4 regions of the Bradyrhizobium oligotrophicum S58 genome follow, and region 2 is predicted to be linked to each of the others. Evidence: predicted binding sites of a transcription regulator. Region 2 holds the regulator's gene; each other region holds the start of a gene.
The links. Region 2 encodes PhoB, which activates phosphate uptake and scavenging genes when phosphate is short. Its sites were predicted from a motif close to TGTCATNNANCTGTCAT; they were not measured.
Positions count from the first base shown of each region.

Region 1 (5,820 bases), 2.7 Mb from region 2:
GTTGCGGGCGGGGTCGGCCGCGGGATTATTCTGAATCAGTTCGACGCGCTGAGAATGAGCTGGCAACGCTCGCGACTTGCAAAGCACACGTGTCAAATATGCAATCCGCGCAGATGCGCAGTTGCGCGGAGCGAAGCACGGAGGGAGTGTCAGCAGACAACGCGGGCGCTGCGACAATCGAAGGGGCATTTCTGGAAGATCCCGGTCGGGTCTCCGCGGTGCATTCACGACCACGAGCCCTGCGGCCACCGCTCGACGATCAACCCACGATTGAATTGCAGGCTCGTGTTCGCGGACCGCAAACGGAGGAGGCGTGGAGCCGTCCTGAAACAACGCCGTTGAAATCGCCGTGTATGGATCTCTTCACAGGGAAATTTGAGGAGCGTTGCCCGCAATGCAGGACCATACGCGAAAGTTTGACGGTCTCGCCGACCTATACGACGCCAGCCGGCCGACTTATCCGCCTGACGTTCTCACGGCCGTCGCCCAAGCTGTCGCAGCAGGCGATGCTCCGGCGCGCTGTCTCGATGTCGGCGCAGGTACCGGAATTTCGACGCGAGCACTCATAGATGCTCTTCCGGACTGGACCGTGCAGGCCGTCGAGCCCAACCTCGACATGGCTGCACGTGCGGGTGCAGCGGGACTCGAAGTCATAATCGCGCCCGCTGAGGCTCTGCCGATCGAGCCAGACTCCCGAGGCCTGGTCACGGTGGCGCAGGCATTTCACTGGTTCGACAGGCCGCGCTTTCTCCGTGAAGCACGCCGCGTCTTGTCGCAGCACGGGGTGCTCGCCGTCATCAACAACAACCGGCGGACAGAGGAGTTCGAGGCGCTCTTGGCAGTCGAGGACTTTATCGAGGCCGAGAACCCGGACTATTCGCGACACTACCGGGATCTTGATATCGCCGCTGAGATCGAAGCTTCCGGCAGTTTCGGCGAGATCCAGCGCTTCGGCTTCCCCTGGGCGCTACCGGCAACCTCCGAAAGCTTGGCTCGGTATTTCCTGTCGCGCTCGTCTTCCACTCCGATCGTAGCCCGGCTCGGGAAGGCGATGGTCATGAGACGGATTGTCGCGGTCATCGACCGGCACGTAGCTACGCCGACCTTCGACGTCCCCATGATGTGCGATCTGGTTCTGGCGCGTTGCCGGTGACGTCGTGGCCGCCTGGTCAGAAGTCGCCGAGAGTGAATTGGACACGCTCACCCGAGAAGCGGTTCACATGGAACGTTATCGGCCGGCCACGCAAATCGCTATCGATGCTCTCGATAGCAAGGACCGGCGAGTGCCGCCCTTGTTGCAGCATCCGTGAGTCAAGATCCGTGGGTAGCACGGCCATCACCCTTGTCAGGGCGCGCCGGTAATCGTTCACTTTGAAACGTCCAAAGGCCTTCGTCATCGAAAGCTCTTCACGGTAGACCTCCAGGAAACCAGGAAAGCGCTCGAAGGGGATGTAGTGCTGGCCAACGCAAATAGGGATGCCGTCGGCCTCACCGATGGTGGTCATCGAGCTGACGGGATCGCCAGGCGCCAGTCCGAGAGCAAGAGCAACATGCTGCTCGGCCGCCACGACCTCGGGGTCGACGAGCTTGTGGCCAGGTTGGCGGTGCTGCAGCAAGAGATTGGCGCTGAACCGCGTGCGGGCTCCGATCGCGTAGTCTATGAGTCCGGAGACGAGATATGTCCCGCCGCCCTTGCGTTTGATGACCACCCCACGATCCACGAGCGCGGCCAGGGCTTGGCGCACCGTGTGGCGATTCACGTCGAAAATCGCTGCCAGTTCATGCTCGGAAGGCAATCTGTCGCGCCCGCGGAACGCGCCGCGCACGATCTGGTCGAGCAATGCCTGCTCGACCTGCTGCCAGCGTGGCCCGGCGGCATCCCGCATCGGTTTTCGCCCCTGCTGAGCATTCATCTGCTGCCTCTGCCAGCTTCGCAACAACCAGCCAAGCGAAGCATGTCATCGCTCGGTCACTGAATCTGTCTAGACAGGTTGCATGAGTGTGGCTAGCACGCAAGGCGAACAACATGCGAGTGATCAGCCGTCGAACTGCGCTCCTCGGATCGCTGGCTGCAACGCTTCCGGCTCCGGCTGTTCGTGCTCGCGAGGATCTCACCCTTGATGTGATGTTCCCGTTTCCAGTGGGCAACAACCGGGAAATCCATTCCGGGCTGGCAGAGCGCTTCATGCGCGCCAATCCGGATATGAAGATCAAGTTCCGCAACCCCGCGCAGAACTACGAAGAGATGTCCCAGCAGATCCTGCGGGCGGCATTGATCGGTCAGCTGCCAGATCTGAGCTTTCACGGATTGAATTTGCTGCGCCTGCTGGTCGAGCGAGACCTCGCTCAACCCCTGGCGGGACGAATCTCGGCAGCTGGCGGCGCCGACTTGCTGGGTTATGCCCCTGCGGTGCTCGACATCGTTCGCCAGCGCGGCGACATCTACGGCATTCCGTTTTTCATCTCGACTCCCGTTCTCTACGTCAACGAGACTCTGGTGCACGATGTGGGTGGGGACCCCTCGCTGCTGCCGGTTGACTGGCCGGGCCTCGTCGCGCTCGGCCAGAAGATCAATGCGACCAGCGCCACTCGCACCGGCTTCTACTTTCAATGGGATGTCACGGGAAACTGGATGTGGCAGGCCCTGCTCTTCAGCCGTGGCGGTCGCATCCTGTCCGATGACGAGAAGACGGCTGCCTTCGACAGTCCTGAAGGGCTCTGGGCACTGGAGCAGCTCGAGGCCTTCGCCCGGAGCGGCATGCCGAACCTCAAATCCGCACAGGCCCGGCCGGCACTTGCTGCGGGAACCATCGGCATCTTGGCCGATTCAAGTTCGAACATCGCCTATGCCGAGCAGCAGATCGCCGGCAGATTTCCTTTGCGTGTCGCGACGTTTCCGCTCGCGAGCCCGAACGGCAAGGTCCCTGCCGGCGGCGCGCTCGGCGTGATTCATGCGCAGGATCCGCGCCGAGCGGACGCTGCCTGGAAGTATCTCCAGTTCTGCACCAGTCCGGAAAGCCAGGCGTTCATGGCCCGTCTCACCGGTTACATGCCGAGCAACAGCAAGTCGATCACGGACCCATCTCTGCTTGGCGCCTACTACCAGGAGGCGCGCAATCAGAAGGTCAGCGTCGACCAGCTTCCGGTCATGACCAACTGGTATGCATTCCCAGGCGCCAACGCCGTGCGCATCATCGACACCATCCGCAATCACCTCGAATCCGTCGTGACGGGACGCCAGGGCGCCAGCCAGACGCTGAAGCAGATGGCAGCCGACGTGAACCGTCTGATCGGGGCTGCATGATGGATGCCGCCGCGGGCAACGACAAGGGCGAGCGAGCCTTCACGCTCATTCAGATTTCGGACCTGCATCTGAGCAAGAGTCGTCCCTTCTTCCAGCACAACTTCGAAGCCCTCTGCGGTGTCCTCGCGGCGAGTGCCGCCGACTGTATTCTGTGCACCGGGGACATGTCACTCGACGGGGCCCAGCATCCGGACGAGCTATCGTTTGCACGGCGGCAGCTCGAACGCATCGGTCGAGAGATCCTGTTTGTGCCCGGCAATCATGACATCGGAAACAGCCTGCCGGATGTGCGCGGCGGCGAGATCACGATCTCGGCCGAACGCGCCTCCGCATTTCGCGCCCAGTTCGGTTCCGATTATTGGATGAAGGACATCGGCGCTATCAGGCTGCTGGGGCTCAATTCCATGCTGCCGGGGAGCAGGCTGCACGAGGAAGCGGAACAAGAGGCTCTGCTGGCGCACGCGATCGATACACTTGGACAGCGTCGATTGATCGTCGCGGCACACAAGCCGCTCTATCTGGCCGCGCCCGAAGAGACCGATCGGACGCAGAGCGCGATGTTTCCCGAGCATCGGCATAGCTGGGCCGAACGGTTCCATGCGGTGCGCGGGGTGACCTACCTCTCCGGCCATTTGCACGAATTGAAAGAGCTGCAATGGCGCGATCTGCGCCAGGTGTGGGCGCCGTCGACCGCCTTCGTCATGGACGCCGCCAATCGCTTCGCTCGTAACGACCGGCCCAATCGAGAGCCGGGTATCAAACGGCCCGGATTTTTGAGGCATACGTTCAGGGAGGTCGAGCACGTCGTCGAGTTCGTCGAGCCAACCGCATTTCTCATCATCGATCTCGGAAATTGGTACACGGATCCCCGCGGCTTTCATGCGCGCTATGCGGACGAGCCCTGGCGCGGGGTCTCTTCGGGGCAGCTGGCGTGAGCATGGGGGCTGCAACCGAATGGCCTGCCTCTACGGCATCTAACCTTGAGCCGAACTAAAGGGCGACGCAATGGCCTCACTCGCTCTCGACAATATCAGCAAGTCCTTCGGTGCAACCGATATCCTCAAGCACATCTCGCTCGAGATCCGCGACGGGGAGTTCCTGACACTCGTCGGCCCCTCAGGCTGTGGAAAATCGACGCTGCTGCGCATTATCGCCGGCCTTGAGCTGCAGGACGAAGGGACGGTGCGTATCGGAGCGCGCGCCGTCGATGCTCTGCCGCCAAAGGCGCGGAACATCGCCATGGTGTTCCAGTCCTATGCGCTATACCCACATATGACAGTCGAGCGTAACATGGCCGTACCGCTCGTCATGAGCAGGTTGAGCGCCACACAGCGGCTGCCTCTGCTCGGACATTTCGTTCCAGGAACCAAGACTAAGCGCGCCGGCATTGCCGCAGAGGTGCGCAATGTTGCTGCCGCTCTCGGGATCGAACAGCTGCTCGCGCGCAAGCCCGGCCAGCTTTCGGGAGGACAGCGCCAGCGTGTCGCCCTCGGCCGCGCCATGGTCCGGCAGCCTTCGGTGTTCTTGATGGATGAACCACTGTCGAACCTGGACGCGAAGCTGCGCGTCACCATGCGAGCCGAGATCAAGGAATTGCACGCCCGGCTCGGCGTCACCTTCGTCTATGTCACGCATGATCAGGCGGAAGCCATGACCATGTCGGACAGGGTCGCCTTGATGATGGGTGGCGAACTGATCCAGATTGCTCCACCCCAGGTCCTTTACGACGACCCCAACAATGTCGGCGTTGCGGCATTCGTCGGCTCGCCGTCAATCAATCTTGTCCCCGCCGATGCATTGGGCGAGCGCATCGAAGCCGTGGTCCGGTGTCACGTCGATGGTGGAAGTCTTGATGGCATTACCGTCGGACTCCGTCCCGAGGCTCTTTCCGCCCGCGCCGAATGGACCCCCGGTGCGATCGCGGGCCGCGTGAGGTTTGTCGAGCATCTCGGCGCTGATCTGTACGTCCACGTCGACATCGCCAGCGCCCAACGTCCTCTTATCATCCGGGCGCACCCCAAAGACGGGCCCAATCTGGCGCCGGGCGCGAGCGTCGCACTGCAGGCAGAGCTCAAGGATCTGCTTGTCTTCGATGGCGCCGGGCGAAGGTTACGTAGGCGACCGCCCGATGTGGTCGAACTGGTAAGCGCGAGGAGCGGTGCATGACGATCGCGCTGCCCGGACGCTCTCCAGCTCACGATGCCGCTGCGATCAGACAGAGGCGAGTCCAGGAGTGGCGGACGGCCGCATTGCTGGCGGCACCGGGCTTTCTGCTCCTCTTGATCCTATTCATTCTGCCTGCGATCGCCGTGTTTGCCATGGCAGCAACCGATTGGCAGCTCGGGGCGCAAAGCTTCAATTTTGTCGGCCCAAGGAATTTTCGAGTTCTTTGGAATGATGTCGATTTCTGGCATTCGCTGCTCAATACGCTCACCTTCGTATCAATCTGCGTTCCCATGACGGTCGGCCTCGGGCTTGCGGTGGCGTTGCTGATCGAGGCTGGCACGAGTCTTCGG
Region 1 covers NC_020453.1:1,072,585-1,078,404, forward strand. The annotation lists gene S58_RS04745 (class I SAM-dependent methyltransferase) at 395-1,153, shown strand; gene phnF (phosphonate metabolism transcriptional regulator PhnF) at 1,170-1,913, opposite strand; gene S58_RS04755 (extracellular solute-binding protein) at 2,027-3,304, shown strand; gene S58_RS04760 (metallophosphoesterase family protein) at 3,301-4,239, shown strand; gene S58_RS04765 (ABC transporter ATP-binding protein) at 4,310-5,470, shown strand; gene S58_RS04770 (carbohydrate ABC transporter permease) at 5,467-5,820, shown strand, end outside.
Region 1: a site for PhoB is predicted at 1,957-1,973, ahead of phnF (phosphonate metabolism transcriptional regulator PhnF). Genes of this name have one in related genera too.

Region 2 (5,820 bases):
CCGACCGTGTCGAGGCCGTCTGCACCCAGATCACCACTGGTGAGTGCCAGCAAGCTTTCCATCATCCAGCCAGGATGCGGCGCACAGCCTGCAACGTTGATCACCGGCAGCCCGCGCTTCGAACGAAAGCCGGCGCCGAGCGCGCCGCCGACGTCGCTGCCCTCGAACTGCAATCCGACCGCATCGGTCGGATTGATGCCCGCAGCAGGAATGCCGCCATAGGCCGCGCAGCTGCCGACGGCGACGACGTAGTCGGCGAGCGGCGCCAGGTCGAGCAGCCAGTGATAGATCGAGCGGTTGGTGCCCGCGAGCATGTTGAAACGCCCGCTCAAGCTGGGTCCGCGCGCCACCGAGCCTTCGAGCACCAAAAGATCGAGCCGCTCACGGCCGTCGCGGATTGCCTCCAACAGCTCAACGACTTCGTCTCCGGTCTGCTCGCTGACCGAGGGATGCCAGATGAGGTCAATGCCGGATTGGCGCAATTCGTCGAACCAGCCCGAGGCGCCGCTTTCCAGGATCGACATGGTGCAGCCGCCGCAGCTCGCGCCCTGCAGCCACAGCATCCTGGTCATTCCCTCCGAGCCGACCGTCATGAGGCCTCACTGCTAGCCCGTTTTCTACGTTCCGCTTCGTGTCACCGGCCGGTTTAGCGCCACCGCAGGAACGCTGGCAAGCGCTTCACTCGGCACCGGGTCCGAACCTCGCGCCCGGCGGCCGAACACCGCGACGGCCCAGATCAGTCCAAACAGGCCGATCGCAACGATACCGAGATTGGCGATGTCATCACCGAGCGCGGCTGCGACATCGGCCCATCCCCCAGTCAGGCCCAACCTCGGCGCCAGCAAAGTGAATGCCTCGACGCTGCCGATCACCAGCGCGATGGCGACCGACAGACCAGTGATCACCAGATTGTAGCGCCGCTTGCGCGCGGGGTCGGTCAGCGCCCAGCGATAGGCGCCGACCATCAGCATGCTGTCGGCGGTGTCGACGGTTGCCATTGCAGCCGCGAACAGCGCCGGGAACACCAGCACATGGGCGAGGCTCGCGCCGCGCGCGGCCTCGGTCGCCGACAGGCTGAGCAGACCGATCTCGCTCGCGGTATCGAAGCCGAGGCCGAACAGGAAACCGAGCGGATACATATGCCAGGCGCGTCCCACCAGGCGCAGCACGGGGCGCAGCAGGCGAATGAGGATGCCACGTCCCGTGTTTCCAGCTGTCTCGGACTGCGGTTGGGCCGGCCAACGCCAGAGGTTCACGAACAGAATGAGGTTCGCGAACGCGATCAGCAGCAGGAAGCCAGCCGACACCGAGGTACCGATCGCACCGCCGATCGCGCGGATCGCACTCTCCTCACTCAACAGGTCAGCGCCAGCGACGAGGCTCACCACGATGGTCGCGATGACGACGACACTGGAATGGCCAAGCGCAAAATAGAGGCCTGCGGCGCGCGGTGTGTCGCCATCCTGCACCAGCTTCCGCACGACGTTGTCGATCGCCGCGATGTGATCCGCATCGACCGCATGGCGCAGTCCGAGCAGCCAGGCCAGCATCGCGGTGCCGACGATGGCCGGACGGTCAGCATACAGCGAGAACGCCCACGTCCAGGCGAGCGCATTGGCCGCGACCAGCCCGGCGACGAGCGCCACGTTCCGGCCCGGCGGCGACCGCCACCACAGCAGCGAAGGCCGCGGGACCCGAGGATGATCAATTGGAACAATCGTCATACTCAGACAATAGCAAGAGCCGCGCCAGTCAGGTCAAGGCCCGGCTGCAGGCGAAAGCTGCGGAGAAACCAGAGTTTGCGATGCCGGCGCCTTCCGTATCGGCCTGTTTGCTTGGCAAACCACTATCCAGCTGCGCACAGACAATGACCAGTCACCTGGAACTCCCTCCCCTGTCTCGCCGCGGTCACCGCGCCGAGGCACTCTGCGCCGCGATCTCGCGCTTCACGATCGCCTCGAACTGGCTCGCGGGGGCGGCGAACATCAGCCGGGTCTCCTCGTGGAACGCGGAGAAGATGCCGACCACGGCAGGCGTGCCGCCGACCTCGGCCATGATCGGCGAGCCCGAATAGCCGAAATTGGCCAGGCAATGCACCGTCAGCAGCTTCGCGTCCTTGGTCATGCCGGCGCTGCAATTGCGCTGGCCGGTGGGCGAATAACGCCGCTCCTGGCCGTAGCCGATCTCGGAGATGGTACCGGCTGCCGTCGCCGCCGCGAGCTCCTCGCGGGTAAGTGCCTTGACCGCGACCGGCCGCGACGGCAGCGCATCCTTCAGCACGATCAGCGCCCAATCGGCGGGCGAACGGTCGAGCGACCATTTGTCGTGCTGGGTCGGGACGAAGTCCGGCGCCACGATCACCCGGTCGGCGACCGATGACGCCGCTGGGGTCCCCTTGTTCATGCCGGCCAGAAAGCGGACGTTGCCGGGGCTGACCTGCGCCACACCGTTGAACACGCAATGCGCCGCGGTGAGCACGACTCTGGGTGCCACCAGCGTGCCGGTGCACCAGCCGCCGGTCGAGTATTGCGCGACGGTGACGACGCCGATCGACGACGCCGGCCATGAGGTGGGATCGACGACCTCGCCGATGTGCCGGTCGAGCCCCAGCAGCTGCTCGGGACGCGGAGTGGCGACGCCCGCCTCCCCCGATTCCGGCTTCGGCTGCCAGGCCGCGATCATGGTCTCCGCCTGGCGCCGCTGCGGCTCGGTCAGCTTGACCCGCTGCACGTCGCGACCGGCCGATCGCACGCCGTTGCGGCCGGCCATCACCAGCCAGGCATAACCCTGCACGCAGTCCTGCTGCACGCCGCGGCCGTCGAGCAGCATCAGGCCCAGCATGTATTGCGACTGGGCAAAACCCTGCGCGGCGGCGCGAATGAACCAGCGGCTGGCTTCGCCATAATTGGAGGCAACACCCTCGCCATTCACGTAGGCGATGCCGAGATAGTGCTGCGCGACGGCAAGCCCCTGATCGGCCGCCTTGCGGTACCAGGTCAGCGCCTCGGCGGGATTGCGTGGCACGCCCCAACCGAACGCAGCCATGAAGCCGACATCGAACTGCGCCCGTGCATCGCCCTTGGCCGCCAGCGGCAGCAGCCGTCGCAGCGCCGCCGCGTGCTGCCCATTGCCTGCCGCCGCGACCGCGTCTTCGAGTTCGGCGGCCGAGGCGCCCGCCACGCTGGCGAGCAGCACGGCAAGACATATGATGATCGTCTTGATCAAGGGCGTCCGCTGCGACCTGAATCGTCCTGAAGGGTCCTCCACCCAAGATCATCAACACGGCGGCGGCGTGGCGGAAAGCGGACCGCGGCCTCCTTAATCAGGTCCGCTCGCGCGTCACGCCTGCTCGGATTTGGCGAACCGGTCGTCGAGCGCATAGCCGGCGCCGCGCACGGTGCGGATCGGGTCCTGCTCGCGGCCCGGATTGAGCAGCTTGCGCAAACGGCCGATGTGAACGTCGACGGTGCGCTCGTCGATGTAGATGTCGCGGCCCCAGACGCTGTCGAGCAGCTGCTCGCGGCTGAACACCCGCCCGGGATGCTCCAGGAAGAATTCGAGCAGGCGGTATTCGGTCGGGCCGAGATCGATCGGCCGGCCCGAGCGCGCGACGCGGCGCTTCTCGCGGTCGAGCTCGATATCACCATAGGACAGCACGGTCGCCAGCCGCTCCGGGCTCGCCCGGCGCAGCAGGCCCTTCACGCGCGCCAACAGCTCCGGCACCGAGAACGGCTTGACGATGTAGTCGTCGGCGCCGGTGGCCAGCCCGCGCACGCGCTCGCTCTCCTCGCCGCGCGCGGTCAGCATGATGATCGGCAGCTGCCTGGTCTCGGACCGCGCGCGCAGGCGGCGGCACAGTTCGATGCCGGACAGGCCCGGCAGCATCCAGTCGAGCACGACGAGATCGGGAACGCGCTCCTTCAGCCGCGTGTCGGCCTCGTCGCCGCGCGCCACGGTCTCGACCTCATAGCCCTCGGCTTCGAGGTTGTAGCGCAGCAGCGTGGTCAGCGCCTCCTCGTCCTCCACCACCAGAATTCGCGCGCCCATGTCTGAACCGTCTCTCTCAGTTACCGGGGATCGTCGACGCGAAGCTCGTCATGTCGCCCTTCGGGCGCTTGTCCATGATCTGCTGGCCTTCGATCATATAGAACACCGTCTCGGCGATGTTCGTGGCGTGATCGCCGATGCGCTCGATGTTCTTGGCGCAGAACATCAGGTGGATGCAGAACGAGATGTTGCGCGGATCTTCCATCATGTAAGTCAGGAGCTCGCGGAACAGCGAGGTACAGATGGCGTCGACTTCCTCGTCGCCCTTCCACACCGTCATCGCCGCCGGCAGGTCGTGCGCGGCATAGGCGTCCAGCACCGTCTTGACCTGCGACTGCACCAGGTCGGTCATGTGCTCGAGCCCGCGGATCAGCTTCAGCGGATGGAAATCGCTCTCCAGTGCCGCGACGCGCTTGCCGATGTTCTTGGCGAGATCGCCGATGCGCTCCAGATCGGTGGCGACACGCATGGCGCCGACGATCTCGCGCAGATCGATCGCCATCGGTTGGCGCCGGGCGATCGTGAGCACCGCGCGCTCCTCGATGATGCGCTGCAGCTTGTCGACGTCGGCATCGGTGGCGACCACCTTCTGGCCGAGCGCCACATCGCGCCGCACCAGCGCATCGACGGAATCGACGATCAGCCGCTCCGCGAGGCCGCCCATCTCCGACACCAGCCGGGTCAGGTCCTGCAGATCGCTGTCGAACGCCTTGGCGGTATGTTCACTGGCCATGATGATCTCCTGAAGGCATTGCTGTCGGCCTCAGCCGAACCGGCCGGTGATGTAATCCTGGGTCCGCCGATCGCTCGGCGAGGTGAAGATCTTGCTGGTGTCGTCGAACTCGATCAGCTCGCCGAGATACATGAAGGCGGTCTTGTCGGAGACGCGCGCCGCCTGCTGCATGTTATGCGTCACGATGGCGATCGTATAGTTCTCGGCGAGCTCCTGGATCAGCTCCTCGACCTTAGCGGTTGAGATCGGATCGAGCGCCGAGCACGGCTCGTCGAACAGGATCACCTCCGGCCGCACGGCCACGGTGCGCGCGATGCACAGGCGCTGCTGCTGGCCGCCGGACAGCGACAGGCCCGAGGCGTTGAGCTTGTCCTTGACCTCGTTCCACAGCGCACCGCCGCGCAGCGCCTTCTCGACCCGGTCGTCCATCTCGGACTTCGAGATCTTCTCATAGAGGCGGATGCCGAAGGCGATGTTCTCGTAGATCGTCATCGGAAACGGCGTCGGCTTCTGGAACACCATGCCGACCCGGGCACGCAGCAGGTTCAGATCGAGCTTGGGATCGAGGATGTTGGTGTTGTCCAGCATCAACTGGCCGGTGGCGCGCTGCCCCGGATAGAGATCGTACATCCGGTTGAAGATGCGCAACAGGGTCGACTTGCCGCAGCCGGACGGACCGATGAACGCCGTGACGCGGTTGGTGCCCAGCGACAGGTTGATGTTCTTCAGCGCGTGGTGATCGCCGTAATAGAAGTTCAGGTTGCGCGCGGTCACCTTGGCCGGCGCTTCGGGAAGCGGCTGGCCGTGCAGAGCGTGATTGGGCTGACTGACGGAAACGGACAGTTCGGTCATTTGCTATTCCTCTCGGCACCGAGAATGCGTGCACCGACGTTCAGGGCGAGCACGGCCAGAGTGATCAGAAGGGCTCCGCTCCAGGCCAGCTGCTTCCAATAAGCGTACGGGCTCTGGACGAAGTTGTTGATGGTGACGGGCAGGTTGGCCATCGTCTTGGAGAGGTTGAGGCTCCAGAACTGGTTCGA
Region 2 covers NC_020453.1:6,635,832-6,641,651, forward strand. The annotation lists gene S58_RS28690 (NADH-quinone oxidoreductase subunit B family protein) at 1-593, opposite strand, end outside; gene S58_RS28695 (HoxN/HupN/NixA family nickel/cobalt transporter) at 618-1,724, opposite strand; gene S58_RS28700 (trypsin-like serine protease) at 1,909-3,225, opposite strand; gene phoB (phosphate regulon transcriptional regulator PhoB) at 3,340-4,047, opposite strand; gene phoU (phosphate signaling complex protein PhoU) at 4,064-4,780, opposite strand; gene pstB (phosphate ABC transporter ATP-binding protein PstB) at 4,811-5,632, opposite strand; gene pstA (phosphate ABC transporter permease PstA) at 5,629-5,820, opposite strand, start outside.

Region 3 (5,820 bases), 1.8 Mb from region 2:
TGGCGACGCAGATGGCGATCGAGGATTCCGGCCTCACCGCCAAGGGCTGGAAGATCGACGTGATCTCGGGCGATCACCAGAACAAGCCGGATATCGGCACCTCGATCGCGCGGCAATGGTTCGACGTCGACAAGGTCGACATCATCGTCGACGTGCCGAATTCGGGCGTTGCGCTCGCGGTCAACAACGTCGTCAAGGAGAAGAACGGCGTCTACATCAATTCGGGCGCGGCGACCTCCGACCTCACCAATGCCCAGTGCTCGCCGAACACCGTGCACTGGACCTACGACACCTACATGCTCGCGCACACCACCGGCCAGGCGCTGGTCAAGGCGGGCGGCTCGACCTGGTTTTTCCTGACAGCCGACTACGCCTTCGGTGCCGCACTGGAGCGCGATACCACGGCAGTGGTCACGGCCAATGGCGGCAAGGTGATCGGCGGCGTCAAGCATCCGCTCAACACCTCCGATTTTTCGTCCTTCCTGCTGCAGGCGCAGTCGTCCGGCGCCAAGGTGATCGGCCTTGCCAATGCCGGCGGCGACACCACCAACACGATCAAGCAGGCGGCCGAGTTCGGCATCAACAAGGGTGGCCAGAAGCTCGCCGCGCTCCTGCTGTTCCTGACCGACGTCAAGTCGATCGGTCTCGACATCGCCCAGGGCCTGAACTTCACCGAGACCTTCTACTGGGACATGAACGACCAGACCCGCGCCTTCTCCGACCGCTTCGCCAAGCGGATGAAGAATGGCGCGCCGCCGACCATGGTGCAGGCCGGCGTCTATGCGGGCGTGATGCATTACTTCAAGGCGCTGGACGCGCTCGGCGAGAACCCGCATGACGGCGTCAAGGTCGTCGACAAGATGAAGTCGATTCCGACCGAGGATGCACTGTTCGGCAAGGGCGAGATCCAGCCCAACGGCCGCACCATCCACACCGCCTATCTGTTCGAGGTCAAGAAGCCCTCGGAGTCGAAAGGCCCGTGGGATCTCTACAAGCTGGTCGGCTCGGTGCCGGGCGACCAGGCCTTCACGCCGCTCGACAAGAGCGCGTGCGCCTTGTTGAAGAAATGAGCCGCTGCGGCTCCGGCGGCTGACGTCGCCGGGGCCGCTATCTTCTGGGAAACGCCGAGAGAAAACAGAACAAGACGATGCAGGCCCTCTACGCACAGCTCCTGGTCGGACTGATCAACGGCTCGTTCTACGCGCTGCTCAGTCTCGGGCTTGCCGTCATCTTCGGCATGCTCAACATCATCAACTTCGCCCATGGCGCGCTCTATATGATGGGCGCGTTCTGCGCCTATTTCCTGCTGAGCATCGGCGGGATCGGCTATTGGTGGGCGCTGCTTCTGGCCCCGATCATCGTCGGCATCTTCGGCATGGTCCTCGAGCGCACCATGCTGCAATGGATTGCCGGGCTCGATCATCTCTACGGCCTGCTTCTGACGTTCGGACTGGCGCTGATCATCCAGGGCGTGTTCCAGAACTTCTTCGGCTCGTCCGGCCTGCCTTATGCGATCCCCGAACAGCTCCGCGGCGGCATGAATCTCGGCTTCATGTTCCTGCCCGTCTATCGCGGCTGGGTCGTCATCTTCTCCCTGGTCGTCTGTCTGGCCACCTGGTTCCTTATCGAACGGACCCGGCTCGGGGCCTATCTGCGCGCCGCCACCGAGAACCCGACATTGGTGCGGGCGTTCGGCATCAACGTGCCGCGCATGATCACGCTGACCTACGGTCTCGGTGTCGGGCTCGCCGCCCTTGCGGGCGTGCTGTCGGCGCCGATCAACCAGGTCCGTCCGCTGATGGGTGAGAACATCATCATCGTAGTGTTCGCAGTGGTCGTGATCGGCGGCATGGGCTCGATCATGGGCTCGATCATCACCGGCTTCGCACTCGGCGTGGTCGAGGGACTGACCAAATATTTCTATCCCGAGGCTTCCAACACCGTGGTCTTCGTTCTGATGGTCCTGGTGCTGCTTGTGAAGCCGACGGGTCTGACCGGACGGGCGGCCTGACATGACATCGATCACCGACGCGACCCTGCCGATCACTCCGCGCGCTGTCCGCGACGAGATGATCGTGTTCGTCATCATGGCGGCGCTGCTCGCCATCGTGCCCTGGACCGGGCTCTACCCGTTCTTCGTCATGCAGGCGTTGTGCTTCGCGCTGCTCGCCTGCGCCTTCAACCTCCTGATCGGATATGGCGGTCTGTTGTCGTTCGGCCATGCGATGTTCCTGGGGACGGCTGGCTATTGCAGTGCGCATGCCCTGAAGGTGTGGGGACTGCCGCCCGAGCTCGGCATCCTCGTCGGCATCGCCGGATCGTTCGTCCTTTCGGTCATCACCGGCTATATCTCGATCCGCCGCCAGGGCATCTATTTCGCGATGATCACCCTGGCGCTGTCACAGCTCCTGTACTTCATCTACCTGCAGGCGCCGTTCACCCATGGCGAGGATGGCATCCAGGGTATTCCGCAGGGTCGGATGTTCGGCATCCTCGACCTGTCCAAGCCGACCGTGCTCTATTACGTGGTGCTGGTGGGCTTCCTCGCCGGCTTCCTGCTGATCTTCCGCACCATCAACTCGCCGTTCGGCGAGGTGCTGAAATCGATCCGGGAGAACGAGCAGCGCGCGATTTCGCTTGGCTACAAGACGGACCAATACAAGCTGCTCGCCTTCATCCTGTCGGGAACGCTCGCCGGCTTTGCCGGCGCGTTGAAGGTGTTCGTTGCCCAGAATGCCTCGCTGACCGACGTCGAAGTCCCGATGTCGGGGCTGATCGTGCTGATGACCCTGGTCGGCGGTCTCGGCACCGTGTTCGGCCCTGTCGTCGGCGCCTTCGTGATCGTCGGCATGCAGCAATATCTGGCCGGCTTCGGCCAGTGGGTGACGGTGATCCAGGGCACCATCTTCGTCGCCTGTGTGCTGACGTTCCGCCGCGGCGTGGTCGGGGAAATCGCCCATCTGTTCAAGCGCTCCCTGTAAGCCATTGATTGGCAAGAGCATCTGCCGGTTCTCAGAAACCGGTGGATGATCCGTCCACGGCTTCTGCCGGGGCTTGATCCGGGATATGACAGTTCTGTGACGGGCCGGCCCTGGCCCGTTCCGGAATGGATGGAATCTCGTCCCATGCTGAACTGGTTTCGCGCCGTCCTCCCGCGGGAGGAGCGGTTTTTCGATTTGTTCGCCCGCCACAACAAGGTGGTGATCCAGGGGGCGCATGCGCTGCAGGACATGCTTCAGGGCGGGGACGACATCCTCAAGCATTGCCAGCGCGTCAGCCAGCTCGAGAACGAGGCCGACAACATCACCCGCGAGGTGCTGACCGCGGTGCGCCGCACCTTCATCACCCCGTTCGACCGCGGCGACATCAAGAACTTGATCACGTCGATGGACGACGCCATCGACCAGATGCAGCAGACGTCCAAGGCCGTGGTGCTGTTCGAGGTGAAGGAGTTCGAGCCGACCATGCGCGAGATGGGCACCCTGCTGGTGGAGTGTGCCAATCTGATCGGGAAGGCGCTGCCGCTCTTACAGGCGATCGGCCAGAACGTGCCGATGATCACCGCGATCACCGAGGAAATGACCAAGCTCGAGGGCCGCGTCGACGACCTCCACGACATCGGGTTGAAGGAGCTGTTCCTCAAGCACCGCAATGCCAACACGATGGACTTCATCGTCGGCGCCGAGATCTACGACCATCTGGAGAAGGTCGCCGACCGCTTCGACGACGTCGCCAACGAAATCAATTCGATCATGATCGAACAGGTCTAGGGGCTGCGCCGTGGATGCTCATCTCGGCCTTCCGATCCTGGTCGGCCTCATCGGCGTCGCGCTCGCCTTCGACTTCCTGAACGGCCTGCACGACGCCGCCAACTCGATCGCGACCATCGTCTCGACCCGTGTGCTCAGGCCGCAATATGCGGTGTTCTGGGCTGCGTTCTTCAATTTCGTCGCCTTCACCGTGTTCGGCCTGCACGTCGCGCAGACCATCGGCACCGGCATCATCGATCCCGCCATCGTTGACGCGCAGGTGATCTTCGCAGCGCTGGTCGGCGCCATCGTCTGGAACCTGGTGACCTGGGCGGCCGGCATCCCCTCGTCGAGCTCGCACGCCTTGATCGGCGGGCTGGTCGGGGCGGGGATCGCCAAGGCCGGCATTTCGGCGGCCGTCTGGAGCGGCCTGTCGAAGACGATCCTGGCCATCGTGCTGTCGCCCTTCGTCGGACTGGTGCTGGCGATGATCCTGGTCGCAATCGTGTCCTGGGCCTCGGTGCGCTCGACGCCATTTGCGGTCGACCGCGCCTTCCGCATCCTGCAATTCGCCTCGGCATCGCTGTATTCGCTCGGCCATGGCGGCAACGACGCACAGAAGACCATGGGCATCATCGCGGTGCTGCTGTACTCGCAGGGCCATCTCGGCGGCGACTTCACGGTGCCGTTCTGGGTCGTGCTGTCATGCCAGACGGCGATGGCGCTGGGGACGCTATTGGGGGGCTGGCGCATCGTCCGCACCATGGGCCTGCGCATCACCAAGCTGAACCCGATGCAGGGCTTCTGCGCCGAGACCGGCGGCGCGATCACGCTGTTCCTGGCGACCTTCCTCGGCGTGCCGGTCTCGACCACCCACACCATCACCGGCGCCATCGTCGGCGTCGGTGCCGCCCGCCGCGCCTCGGCGGTGCGCTGGAACGTGGCCGGATCGATCGTCTACGCCTGGATCTTCACGATTCCGGCCTCGGCCATCGTCTCGGCCGCGACGTTCTGGCTGGTGTCGGTGCTTCGGCACTGACGCTGCCGGGACCGGTTAACTCCCCGGTTGGAGTTGCGGTGCAAAACGCCTATATGGAGGGCGCGCGGCGGCCGTGATCCCGCGCCTTTTCATGACATCGCAAGCCCTCTGGTCCCGAAACGACGCCCGCCGCCCCATGTCCGATACCGCCGTCACCACCGAACAACCGTCCCGCTCACCTCTGTCAGACGAGGTCGCGCGCCGGCGCACCTTCGCCATCATCTCGCACCCGGACGCCGGCAAGACCACGCTGACGGAGAAGCTGCTGCTGTTCGGCGGCGCCATCAACTTGGCCGGCCAGGTCAAGGCCAAGGGCGAGCGCCGCAACACCCGTTCGGACTGGATGAAGATCGAGCGCGAGCGCGGCATCTCCGTCGTCACCTCAGTCATGACCTTCGAGTTCGAGGGCCTTGTCTTCAACCTGCTGGATACGCCGGGCCACGAGGACTTCAGCGAGGACACCTACCGCACGCTGACCGCGGTCGATTCCGCCGTGATGGTGATCGACGCCGCCAAGGGCATCGAGGCGCGCACGCGAAAGCTGTTCGAGGTCTGCCGTCTCCGCGACATCCCGATCATCACCTTCATCAACAAGATGGATCGCGAGAGCCGCGACACCTTCGATCTCATGGACGAGATCGAGAAGACGCTGGCCCTCGACACCACGCCGATGACCTGGCCGGTCGGCCGCGGCCGCGACTTCATCGGCACCTACGACATCCGCGACGGCGGCGTGCGCCTGCTCGAAGGCGGCGGCGCCAAGACCGGCGCGGCGCAGCAGATCGAGATCTCGGAGCTCGGCAAGATCAACGCCAATCTCGATATGAGCCAGATCACCGACGAGCTTGAACTGGTCCGGGAAGCCTGCAAGCCGTTCGACCTCGAAGCGTTCCGTGAGGGCCATCTGACGCCGGTCTATTTCGGCAGCGCGCTGCGCAATTTTGGCGTCGGCGATCTCCTGGAAGGCCTCGGCCGCTACGCGCCGTCGCCGCGCGCGCAGGATTCCAACCTGCGCAAGGTCGACGCCGCCGA
Region 3 covers NC_020453.1:4,803,691-4,809,510, reverse strand. The annotation lists gene S58_RS20700 (ABC transporter substrate-binding protein) at 1-1,070, shown strand, start outside; gene S58_RS20695 (branched-chain amino acid ABC transporter permease) at 1,148-2,011, shown strand; gene S58_RS20690 (branched-chain amino acid ABC transporter permease) at 2,013-2,981, shown strand; gene S58_RS20685 (DUF47 domain-containing protein) at 3,126-3,770, shown strand; gene S58_RS20680 (inorganic phosphate transporter) at 3,781-4,788, shown strand; gene S58_RS20675 (peptide chain release factor 3) at 4,925-5,820, shown strand, end outside.
Region 3: a site for PhoB is predicted at 3,067-3,083, ahead of S58_RS20685 (DUF47 domain-containing protein). Genes of this name have one in related genera too.

Region 4 (5,820 bases), 3.7 Mb from region 2:
TTCCTGAGTCCATCGCGATCGAAACTCTGGCGGCCGTGGCCGCAGCCATGGCTCCTCAAGCGCCCGCTGCACCTCCCCAAGCGGAGATCGCGCCGAGCCGGCCGGTCCAGACGACAGCTGCAACGCCTCCGAGCACGACGGCATATGCGATGCCGAAGCCGGCCTACGAGCCGTCGCTGGGATCGACCCTGCTGTCGAACGGTCTCCTGCAGCGCCCGCAGGTGCCGGCCAACGATCCGCTGTCACCGATCCGGCGCATGAGCCAGCCCGAGAAGATCGCGTTCTTCTCCTGAGAGCGAATGCTCGGGACTGAGCGGAGTTCGTCGCCTCCGTCGTTGAAGCCAGATCAGCATCCTGCGGAGGTGACGCGGGTCACTTACGTCTGTCGACGATCCGCCTAGCCTGATCCTCAAGCCATCCGCTTTGCGTATGCTCGAGGAGAACGCCGTGTCCGTTCCGCTATTCCGCGCTCACAGATCCGTCTGGACATCCCTGCTGACGTCCGCGCTGCTGGGCTTGATGGCCTGTGTCGGCCCAAGCTCGGCCTTTGCGGCCGGAAGCGAGCTCGACAGCCTGCAGACGCCGCCGCGCGCGCTCGCTGCGCCGCCTTCGGTCGCAGCAGACAGCAGCCTAGCCGCACCTGCTCCAGCGCAGGGGCCGGAGCCGCGCGTTGCGCTCGTGATCGGCAATGCGAGCTATCAGAATGCGCCGCCGCTGGAGAATCCCGACAACGATGCCCATGCCGTTGCCAAGCTGCTGAACTCGGCCGGCTTCGAGGTGATCACGGCGACCGATCTGACACAGAACGAGATGCTCAAGGTGGTGCAGGATTTTTCCAGCCGGGTCGCGGCACACGGGCCGAACGCCGTGGCGATGGTGTACTACGCCGGCCACGGTGTGCAGCTCGCGGGCGAGAACTACCTGATTCCGATCGATGCCCGCATCTCCGCGCCTTCCGATCTCATGACCAGCACGGTCCGGCTGGTCGACCTGATGGCCACGCTCGATGCCATTCCGAGCCGGATGCGGATCGTCGTGCTCGACGCCTGCCGCAACAATCCGTTCCCTTCGATCAACGATGCCGGACGCGGGCTGGCGATTGTCGACGCGCCGAACGGCTCGATCGTCGGCTATTCGACCTCGCCCGGCGAGGAGGCGCTCGACGGCCGTGGCGAGCACAGTCCCTATACGCAGGCGTTCCTGAATCTCGCGCGGCAGCCGAACATGCCGATCGAGCAGTTGTTCAAGCGCGTTCGCCTGCAGGTGAACCAGACGACGGATGGACGGCAGACGCCGTGGGAGAGCTCATCGCTGACCAGCGATTTCACCTTCTTCGGCGATACGCTGGTGGCCGCAGCACGGCCGGCCGACAATGCGCCGGTGATCCAGATGGCGGCCAACCTGCCGAGCCGCTCGGTGCGGCAGGCCTATGACTACGTGCTGTCCGAGAACCGTCCGCAATATTATCGCGAGTTCATCGAGATGTACCCGCGCGATCCGCTCGCCGACCGCATCCGTGCGCTGCTCGCGGGCCTGGTGCAGGCGGCCGCGTGGCACCAGACGGTTCTGGCGAACTCGCCAGCCGCCTATAAGAGCTTCAGCGAATCCTATGCCGACAGTCCCTATGCTCCGGTTGCGCTCCGGCTGCAGAGTCAGCCGCGACCGATCCCGGTGCTGCAGCCGAGCCGGCTGATGATTCCGCCGCAGATGAGGCCGATCGTGCGTCCGCTCAATCTCGGTGATCAGATGCAGGGCCGTCCTGGCCCGCTGTCGAAGCCGCCGACCGGCAACCAGCCGCTCCCGCCGGCGGTCCTCACCAAAGGCAATCCCGCCAACACCACCGCCCCGAACAAGATCCTCGACGCACGGCCGCTGGGTCAGACCAAAATCGGCGACAAGATCGTGCCGCGCCTGGATCCGCCTGCGGCCGCCAAGATCCAGCGCGATCCGTTGAAGCGCACGCCTGGCAGACCGTTCGACAGCCGCGAAGTGCGTCGTCCTTTGCCTGGCAATTCCGGAGCGTTCAAGCCGAACTTCAACGCGTCCCGCCCGTCACTCGCACGAGGGCCGATGCGCGGTCCCGGCACGCCGCATCTCGCGCAGTCCGGACCTCGGTTCGGTGGCGGCGGATCCGGGCGGGGCGGCCTCGGCTTCCGCTGAGGCTTTCACCTCAGGCGATCAGCTGGGCGTATAGATCGGCATCGACATTGCCGCCGGAGAGCACGATCACCACCGTCTTGCCGGCCACATCCAGCCGGCCTGCCAGCAATGCCGCAAGCCCGACCGAACCGCCGGGCTCGACCACGAGCTTCAGCTCCCGGAAGGCAAAGCCGACCGCGCGGCCCACCTCCTCGTCCGAGGCCTCGATCGCAGCCGACAGCAGCTGGCTGTTGATGGCGAAGGTGATCTCGCCGGGGATCGCGGCCATCAGCGCGTCGCAGATCGTGCGTCCCTTGGCATCATGGGCCTCGCGGTGGCCGGCACGGAGCGAGCGCGCATGGTCATCGAAACCCTTCGGCTCGGCCACCACCATTTGCGTGCCCGGAAAACGCGCCTTCACCGCGGTGGAGACGCCAGCGAGCAGCCCGCCGCCGGAGGCAGGCACGATCACGAGGTCGGGCGAGAGACCGAGCGTTGACAGGTCCTCGGCGATCTCACGGCCGACCGTCCCCTGCCCCGCGATGACGTAGGGATCGTCGTAGGGCGGCACCACGGTCGAACCCCGCTTGCCTGCAATGTCGCGCGCGATCGCCTCACGGTCCTCGCGGTCGCGATCGTAGAGCACGACATCCGCGCCGAACGCCTTGGTGCGCTCGCGCTTGGCAACCGGCGCATCCGACGGCATCACGATCGTGGCGTGCATGCCGAACAGCTGCGCGGCATGGGCCACGCCTTGCGCGTGATTGCCGGACGAGAACGCAACGACACCGGCGGCGCGCGCGCTCTCCGGGATCGACGCCAGCTTGTTGTAGGCGCCGCGGAACTTGAATGAGCCGGTCCGCTGCAGCACTTCAGGCTTCACGAATACGTTGGCGCCAAGGCGCTCGCTGAGCACGGGAGCCGGCAGCAGCGGTGTCCGCACCGCGACGGGCGCGAGAACACGGGCCGCCGCATCGATGTCGGCGACGGTGACGGGCAGGATCGGAGCATGAGCTGTCATGCCCCTATTTTACCGCGCGGGATCGCCGCGAGGCAAGGGAGCCGCTCTGAACGGCCTCAGGCGGCGCGGGCCGCCAGCTGCGGAACCGGCGCGGGCTCGCGCTGCGGATCGGTCCAGGTGAGGATCTCGAAACGGCCGTCCTCGTGCTCGACCAGGGCCGTGCAGCTCTCGACCCAGTCGCCGCAATTCATGTAGCGGATGCCGTCCTGGTCGCGGATGACGGCGCAATGGATGTGGCCGCAGATCACACCGTCAGCGCCATGCCGGCGCGCCTCGGAGGCCAGCGCGGTCTCGAACGCACCGATGTAGTTCACGGCATTCTTGACCTTCTGTTTGGCCCATTGCGACAGCGACCAATAGGGTACGCCGAACATGCGGCGGAAGAAGTTGACCAGACGGTTCATCTGGATCGCGAAATCATAGGCCTTGTCGCCGAGATGGGCGAGCCAGCGCGCGTTCTGCACGACCAGGTCGAAGATGTCGCCGTGGATGACCAGATAGCGTTTGCCGTCGGCGCCGGTGTGCACGATGTTCTCGACGACGTCGATGCCGCCGAAATGCGTGCCGTAATAGCCGCGCAGGAACTCGTCGTGATTGCCGGGGACATAGACGATCTTGGCGCCCTTGCGCGCCTTGCGCAGCATCTTCTGCACCAGGTCGTTATGCGACTGCGGCCAGTGCCAGCTCGATTTGAGCGCCCAGCCGTCGATGATGTCGCCGACCAGATAGATCGTATCGGCATCATGGTGGCGCAGGAAATCGACGAGGAGATTGGCCTGCGAGCCGCGGGCTCCGAGATGAACGTCGGAGATGAACAACGTCCGAAAGCGCCGAGCCGGGCTTTCTTCACCAGCAGTCTCAAGTCCCATGCGCGCCCACCTAACAGTCCCTGATGACACTGCGATGACGAACGGCCGCACCGGCAGAACCCATCCTGCCGGACCGCTACCGGACACCGTTCGTTCGACGACTCGCGATGTCCCTCGTCACTGCTCCGCGATACCAGCGGGGTACGACAATCAGGCGACAGGCCGGCGGCGCCAACAGGGAAACTCGGCCTCCTACCTGGGCACGGTCACGACGCGCAGATTGTTGGTGGTGCCGGCCTGCGCGAACGGGATGCCGGCGACGACGACGAGCAGGTCGCCACTCTGCGCAAACTCCTCCTGGACTGCGAAGAACGTCGCACGCTCGACCATCTCCTCGTAGCTCTTGATGTCCTGGGTCAGAACGCTGTGCGCGCCCCACAGCAGGCACATCCGCCGCGAGGTGTCCTCGTTTGGCGTGATCGCCAGGATCGGCAGGCTCGGCCGCTTGCGCGCAACGCGCGAGGCCGAGGTGCCGCTCGACGTATAGGCCACGATCGCCCTGGCGTGGATCGCCGAGGCGAGATCGGCCGCGGCGGTCGCCACCGCATGCGGCGCCGTCTGCTCCTCGCCCGGCTGCGTCGCCTCGACGATCGAGCGATACATCTTGTGGCTCTCGGTGCTCTTGATGATGCTGTCCATCATCGCCACCGCCTCGCGCGGAAATTGGCCGCTGGCCGATTCCGCAGACAGCATCACCGCGTCAGCGCCATCATAGATCGCAGTCGCCACGTCAGAGACCTCGGCGCGCGTCGGCGTCGGCGTCGCCACCATCGAATCCAGCATCTGCGTCGCGACGATCACCGGCTTCACCGCGAGCCGGCAGGCGCGCACCAGCTCCTTCTGCTTGCCCGGCACGTCCTCATTCGGAATCTCGACGCCGAGATCGCCGCGGGCGACCATGATCGCGTCCGACAGCTGGATGATGTCGTCGATCCGCTCCAGCGCCGCCGGCTTCTCAATCTTGGACATGATGCCGGCACGGCCGTTGATCAGTCCCCTCGCCTCCAGCACGTCGGACGGCTTCTGCACGAAGGACAGCGCCACCCAGTCGACGCCGAGGTTGAGCCCAAAGGCAAGATCAGAGCGGTCCTTGGCCGTCAGCGGCGACAGCTCCAGAATCGTGCCGGGCAGATTGACGCCCTTGTGATTGGAGATCGCGCCGGCGACGATGACCTTGGCCTCCATCCAGTCGTCGCCTAGGCCGGTGACGCGGACACGGACGCGGCCGTCATCGATCAGAAGATCGTGACCGGGCGCGACCGCCGCAAAGATCTCGGGATGCGGCAACGGGATCGCCGACTTGTCGCCCTCTGTCCCATTCAGCACGAAACGGATGGTATCGCCGGCATCGACCTGGATCTTCTTCTCACGCAAGGTGCCGACGCGAATCTTGGGCCCCTGCAGATCCATCAGGATGCCGATCGGCCGCTGCACTTCCTTCTCGAGCGCGCGGATCGCGGCGTGCACCTTGGCGTGATCGGCCTGCGTGCCATGGCTGAAATTGAGACGAAAGGTGTCGACACCGGCGAGGAACAGCGCCTTCAGCATCTCGGGAGAATTGCTCGCGGGACCGACAGTCGCGACGATCTTGGCTCGACGGTGACGACGCATGATGTGTCCTTTCTCCTTAAGCCCGTGTCTCGCGTCTTGATGACACGCATGTGATTGGCATGCGCGGACGCAGCGGAAGCGCTGTATACGCCCCGCAGCGTTCATTGCAAGCGCGATACGGAGCACGCCAAGATTGTAGGGGAGAAAGGCACCCCTCAAACGTTGGAGCCGTGGATCGCG
Region 4 covers NC_020453.1:2,928,086-2,933,905, reverse strand. The annotation lists gene S58_RS12710 (hypothetical protein) at 1-293, shown strand, start outside; gene S58_RS12705 (caspase family protein) at 448-2,160, shown strand; gene S58_RS12700 (threonine ammonia-lyase) at 2,171-3,160, opposite strand; gene S58_RS12695 (UDP-2,3-diacylglucosamine diphosphatase) at 3,217-4,029, opposite strand; gene pyk (pyruvate kinase) at 4,222-5,640, opposite strand; gene S58_RS12685 (tartrate dehydrogenase) at 5,796-5,820, opposite strand, start outside.
Region 4: a site for PhoB is predicted at 4,053-4,069, ahead of S58_RS12695 (UDP-2,3-diacylglucosamine diphosphatase). Genes of this name have one in related genera too.